2 regions of the Bacillus sp. JJ1533 genome follow, and region 2 is predicted to be linked to the other one. Evidence: predicted binding sites of a transcription regulator. Region 2 holds the regulator's gene; the other holds the start of a gene.
The links. The regulator Rex, encoded in region 2, represses fermentation and respiration genes when NADH is low (regulators of the CRP and FNR family bind a similar motif). The targets are predictions, from matches to a motif close to TTGTGAAATATTTCACAA.

Region 1 (3,427 bases), on a different contig from region 2:
GCAGAAGTGGAAACCTTATTTCCAAGGCCAGATACTTCCTTCCTGATCTTCAAGATACAGCACATCTACTACATCACCATTGCCAAAACCGCGCGTTCCGCCGGGTAAGACCATAAATGCATTTGCTCCTGCAAGTGAGGATACGACATTTGATTTATCAAGACCACTTGGTACCACTACAAGTTTTCCATCCAAGAAACTAATTTTACTTCTTACAAATCGTGTAAATGGATTTGGTTTTGGGAAGTCTGCATTTAGCTCTGCTTTCAATTTTAGAAGATGTGGATTTTTCGAAAATAATCTCGTCCGGACTACTGGTCTAACTAATAATTCAAACCCTACATAACAAGCGGATGGATTTCCAGATAATCCGAACAATAACTTACCATTTAGCTGAGCCACAGTCGTGACACTTCCCGGTCTCATCGCAATTTTATTAAATAGGACTTCAGCGCCTAATTTACCATAAATTGCAGGAAGATAATCATAATCCCCAACAGATACTCCACCAGTGGTAATTAAGATATCAACCTCGTCGATTGCATTTTTTATTGCATGAAAGCAATGTTCAAAATCATCTGGGAGTTTTCCAAAATACTTTGGCTCAGCACCCGCCCTTTCGATTTGCGCACTAATCATATAAGCATTGCTATTTCGAATCTTACCAGGTTTTAGCTCCTCATTTACATCAAGCAATTCTGTGCCTGTTGCATAAATACCAATGACTGGTTTCTTTGCTACTTCAACCTGATGGTAACCAAAGGTCGCTAATAAGGCTTTTACACCAGGATTAATAAAAACTCCTTTTTCCACTAAAACTGTGCCTTTTTTTGTATCTTCTCCTTGGAACGATACATTATCGCCAGACTTAAATGGTCGCTTTATAGACATGTATTTCCTACCATTACGTTCATATTCAGTTGTCAATTCGAGCATCACAACTGCATCACATTCCGATGGCATTGCTGCTCCTGTCATGATTCGTACTGCTTGATAAGCTGCCACCTTTTTCGATGTAACAGAACCAGCTCCAATTTCTTCTATTACCTCAAACTCAATTGGATGGTCCTGTCCGGCATTTGCTGTATCGACTGCACGTACAGCAAAACCATCGTATGGTGACCGATCAAAATGTGGCACATCGTGATCAGCAACTACGTCCTCCGCTAGAAACCGTCCATAACTAGCTTCAATTGATACTTTTTCCTGTGACCCTGAACCTGCAAATTCCATGACTCTCGATACCGCTTCCGGAACGGGGATCGGTGTTCGTCTTTCAACCATATTCATCACCAACTTTTTATCTACTTTTTTCCTATTGTAGTATATTTAAGCAAAAACAACTACTTTCTTGCTGTGATTTCATTTAACTGAATGATTCCTTCTTCAAGTTTGTCATCGACATCGTTTGACATCTCCTTGCAGCATTCAATATATGGTTTAATCCTACCAAATGTGCCCCTTTGTAACCTGTGATGTTCATCACTTCACACTGAATATATGGCGATATTCTACAAAAGTGTGATTCGTATCACATCACTCTGCCCTTTGAAAAGCTATCCTATAAGTAGCTTACTAATTAGGAGGTAGAATTATGGAACCAACGTTTACAGAACAACATATCATTGGAGAAATTGTAACTGAGTTTCCGAAGGCAGGAGACCTTTTCAAAAAACTCCGAATTGATTTTTGCTGTGGCGGTAACCGACCACTTATAGATGCCATTGAGGAAAGAAATCTTTCCACGGATGAGGTGCTGTTAAAATTAAATACACTTTATCATGAAATGAAAGAATTAAATGAGAAAACAGTTGATTGGAAGGCCGCAAGCTATTCAGAATTAATCGACCATATTGTGAATAAGCATCACCGTTATTTAAATGAAGAGCTTCCTCAGCTTAGTCCATATGTAACTAAAGTGCTACGAGTACATGGAGGAAATCATCCACATCTTGCAAGAGTGCATTCACTGTTTAATCAATTAAAGGTCGAACTTGAACAACACACAATTAAAGAGGAAGCAGAATCATTCCCTCTTATCGTGAAATTTGAAAAAGAGCCCACCACTGAAAATCACGAATTAGTGAAAAAACATGTGGCAGAATTAGAAGGCGATCACGATGAGGCTGGGAATATTATCAAAGAGATTCGTGACATCACAAATGATTTCCAACCGCCAATCGGTGCATGTGGAACCTACCGTTTAGTCTACCAACGCCTTGAAGCACTAGAGGCAGACCTATTCGAGCACATTCATTTAGAAAATTATATCCTATTCTCAAGAGCAGCAGGGAACAAATAGTCAGACAGAAAGAAACCCAGGATTCCCCTTAAAAATCGTGGGTTATTTATGTTATTTAAATGTTGTAAGAGGAGGTGTTTTTGGTCTTTATACGAATGAATCGCCGCTTTTCCTTTTTTGTGTATTGGACCACAGGCTTCCCAATAAAAACACGTAACATGAACAGAATACAAAGAACCAATCCTAGTACAAACATAGCTTTACCGAGCTGTTGCTGGGCAGTAACTAAATAATTATTACAAAGTCTTGCTGGTGATGCTGAATAAAGCCAACTCATCACAAAAATCATCGAAATAAGATTTGCCCATACAAAAGCTCTGCTTATTGATCCAAGCAACTGCCAACTATAATACAATAGGACCCCCGCTAAAAAGGGCAAACTAATATATTTCGCCAACTCCATAAATGGTTCGTTCAATGCTGCATCAATCGATCTTGGCAAAGCCCAATAGCCGATAACACATATTGTGATTAGCATCCCCGCAATCCCATTTTCATTGAAATAAAGAAAAAAGCTTCGCCATTTCCTTGGAAACCCTTTAGCAAGAAAATAGCCACCCCCTACTAATAATGGATATTGAATCAGCATAGTACCGACCATGCTCTCTTCCAACAATACCCTTACATACGGGAATGAAACGAATAGAAGTAAAAGTAGTCCAATTATTAAATAACGTAAACGGTCCATATTTCACCTCTAAAATAGAAAAGAATGTAAGTATTCCACAACAGTTTGTGGTTTTTGGTAATCAAAGATATTTGTTAATTTTCCTTCCGGGTTAACAACATAAAATGCAGAATTATGTTCATATCCCCCATATTCATTCGGAATAACTATAACTCCAAGTGTATCTAAAACGTCTTGTAATTCATGTTCATCCTGAATTGTTGCCATTTTCCACTGTTCTCCGTCAGCTCCAAAATGGTCTGAATAAGATTTTAAGACAGTTGGGGAATCATTTTCAGGGTCAAAGCTTATACTTACTAGAACGACCTCTTTCCCCAGAACTTCTTTTGGGATATTTTCATAGATTTCAGCAAAATTTCGTTCCAAAACCGGACATACATCCCCACAACTGGTATACATGAAGGTAAATAGCGTGTATTTCCCCTCCAATTCCTGTA
Region 2 (3,427 bases):
GTCATTTCCGCTTTGTCTTTCAATGTCAAAATGGAAAGAAGCTGATTTTTCATCACCTAATGGCCTGTCCATCAGCTCCATACGCTCAAGCTGTTTTCGTCTGCTTTGGGCGCGTTTCGTTGTTGAAGCTCTGACTAGGTTTTTAGCGATAAAGTCTTTTAATTTTTCAACTTCTTCCTGTTGTTTTTCGAATTTTTTAAGATCGAGCTCATAGTTTTCAGCCTTTATTTTTAAGTAGTTGCTGTAGTTTCCGACATATTTGGTGCTTGTATGTCTAGAAATCTCATAGACCTGGTTAACGACTTTGTCTAGGAAGTATCGGTCATGGGATACTATTAAGAGTGCCCCAGGATAGCCTTGGAGATATTGTTCAAGCCAGGTAAGCGTGCTAATATCGAGGTGGTTTGTCGGCTCGTCCAGAATCAATAAATCAGGCTTTGTTAGTAATAGTTTACAAAGGGCCAGACGTGTTTTTTGACCACCGCTTAAGCTGGATATTTTCGTTTCGTAGTCATCTTCTGTAAAATTAAAACCATGAAGTATAGAACGAATATCGGCTTCATATTGATATCCACCCTTTTCCTTAAAATCGACCTGGAGCTGGTCGTATTCTTCGAGCAGCTTTTGATAATCAACTGGATTTTCAAAAACGGATGGGTCTCCCATTTTTACTTCTAGGTTTCGCAGATCTTTTTCTAGTTTTTGTAAAGGTGCAAAGACGGTCAGCATTTCTTGCCAAATGGTAAGAGTTGATTCAAGTCCAGTATCCTGTGCGAGGTAATCGATGTTGACGCTTTTCGGCTTAATGATTTCACCGCCATCATGGGACATCTGGCCTGCAATGATTTTTAATAGAGTAGACTTTCCAGCACCGTTTCGACCAACAACTGCAATCCGGTCACGCGTTTGTACTTCTAATTTTATATTCGATAAAATAAGATCAGCAGCAAAATACTTTTTGAGCTGATTTACTTGTAGTAAAATCATATTATTTCACCTCTTGTTTCTATCAACAGTGTATCTTATATTATCTTAATAGAGCAACTGCAATGATAATGTTCACAGTAATTCCAAAGACAGATGTGGTAAAATAGTGTATAGTTTATGGGAGGGTTTTGAAAATGACATCATTTACCCATTTTAACGAGCAAGGCCGAGCAAGAATGGTCGACATAACGGAAAAGTCGGAAACCGTTCGGACAGCAATTGCAAAATCAAGTATAACTGTAAATAAATTGATTTATGAGCAAATCATAAATAATGAGGTTAGCAAGGGGGACGTTCTCGCGGTTTCTCAAGTTGCTGGTATTATGGCAGCTAAAAAAACATCAGAGATCATTCCGATGTGCCATCCTTTGGCATTGAAGGGCGTAGATATTCAGTTTAACTGGACGACCGAAGACGAGTATATTTTACATATTACCGTATCAGTTAAAACTAAAGGAAGTACTGGCGTTGAGATGGAAGCCCTTACGGCTGCTTCAGTTTGTGCGTTAACTGTTTATGATATGTGTAAAGCGGTTGATAAAGGAATGGTGATTGGACCAACCTATTTAGCCGAAAAAACAGGTGGAAAGAATGGAGATTTCAAAAGGCCAGTAGCGGGGGAATAAAACATGAATCTGGAACAATCAAAAATACCACAAGCAACTGCCAAAAGGCTGCCACTCTATTATCGGTTTTTGAAAAATTTGCACGCCTCAGGGAAGCAGAGGGTATCATCTGCAGAACTAAGTGATGCAGTCAAGGTTGATTCCGCCACGATTAGACGAGATTTTTCGTATTTTGGCGCATTGGGAAAAAAAGGGTATGGCTATAATGTCAATTACTTATTATCCTTTTTTAGTAAGACCCTTGATCAGGACGAATTAACGAAAGTTACCTTAATAGGTGTAGGTAATTTAGGTACCGCATTTTTGCACTATAATTTTTCGAAAAATAATAATACAAAAATTGAGCTTGCCTTTGATGTGGATTATAATAAGGTAGGTAGTAGTATTGGCGGAGTTACGGTGCATCATTTAGATGATCTTGAAAAAGTATTGCCTGATGAAGTCACGGTTGCAATATTAACTGTACCAGTCGGTGCTGCACAGCCGATTACTGACCGCCTTGTAAAAAAAGGAATCAAAGGGATTCTTAATTTCACACCAGCAAGAATCAATGTGCCTGACCATATACGAGTCCACCATATTGATCTAGCTGTTGAACTACAAGCACTTGTTTACTTTTTAAAGCATTATTCAAATGAAGAAGAATAAACATAGACTTTACAATTGTAGGGAGGTGACTCACAGTGGGAAATCTTGGCTTTGGCAGTATCCTATTGATCGTATTTGCAGCGTTACTTATCTTTGGACCAAAGAAGTTACCTCAATTAGGAAAAGCAGCGGGTAATACTTTGCGTGAATTCAAGAACGCAACAAAAGGTTTAGCAGATGATGACGATGATGATGTTAAGAAGAATGAAACTCATGATGTGAAGTAATGATAGGATGAGTCACATGAACGAAGAAAAAGAAATGTCCGTCTATGATCATATTGGTGAGCTGCGAAAACGACTGATTTATGTGGTCGTTTTCTTCTTCATTGTTGCTTTAGGAAGCTTTTTTCTTGCAGAGCATGTAATAGTTTATTTGCAAAACGCGGAAGAAGCTAAAGAGTTGACAATGAATGCTTTCCGGATAACAGATCCAATTAAAATTTATATGAATTTTGCATTTATTATTGCATTTGTTATCTCATCTCCTTTTTTACTGTTTCAGCTTTGGGCCTTCATTAGTCCAGGTTTGTATGAGAGGGAAAGAAAGGTAACATTGAGTTATATTCCAGTTTCGGTAATATTATTTTTACTAGGAATATCTTTCTCCTATTTTATTCTATTTCCATTTGTTGTTGACTTTATGACGCGGTTAGCAGGACGTCTTGAAATAAATCAGGTAATCGGGATTAATGAATATTTTCAATTCCTATTACAGCTAACCTTACCATTTGGTTTCCTGTTTCAGTTGCCTGTTGTTGTGATGTTCTTAACAAGGCTTGGAATCGTCACTCCAATGTTCTTAACGAAAATACGAAAGTATGCGTATTTTGTTCTTTTAGTAATTGGAGGGTTAATTACGCCTCCAGAGTTAATTTCTCATTTAATGGTCACCGTGCCGTTATTTGGATTGTATGAAATCAGTATTCTCGTATCAAGAAGTGCCTACAGAAAGGTGCTTAAGGCGGAAATGATGGCTGCTAATTCAATTGAATAAAGAAAAATGTATAAAAAAATAACCTCGTGAGGAGGTTATTTTTTTTCCTTTGTTACTTTCTTTATTTTGAAGTGAAGGGCAAACATTCGGATTGCCACACCAAAGTCGAATGTTGCGACCACGGCTAGAAGGATTGTGGAAAAGTTCCAGACGGTCTCCTTTGCACTATT

Region 1: the regulator Rex is predicted to act here: its motif matches at 1,520-1,537, upstream of ric (iron-sulfur cluster repair di-iron protein).

What each region holds. Positions count from the first base shown of each region.
Region 1 covers NZ_JBALOV010000027.1:67,554-70,980, forward strand. The annotation lists gene mobB (molybdopterin-guanine dinucleotide biosynthesis protein B) at 1-31, opposite strand, end outside; gene V7138_RS14800 (molybdopterin molybdotransferase MoeA) at 16-1,284, opposite strand; gene ric (iron-sulfur cluster repair di-iron protein) at 1,595-2,302, shown strand; gene V7138_RS14810 (hypothetical protein) at 2,358-2,990, opposite strand; gene V7138_RS14815 (SCO family protein) at 3,000-3,427, opposite strand, start outside.
Region 2 covers NZ_JBALOV010000030.1:44,400-47,826, reverse strand. The annotation lists gene V7138_RS16060 (ABC transporter ATP-binding protein) at 1-987, opposite strand, end outside; gene moaC (cyclic pyranopterin monophosphate synthase MoaC) at 1,122-1,613, shown strand; gene V7138_RS16050 (redox-sensing transcriptional repressor Rex) at 1,617-2,261, shown strand; gene V7138_RS16045 (twin-arginine translocase TatA/TatE family subunit) at 2,297-2,488, shown strand; gene tatC (twin-arginine translocase subunit TatC) at 2,505-3,257, shown strand; gene V7138_RS16035 (YdiK family protein) at 3,293-3,427, opposite strand, start outside.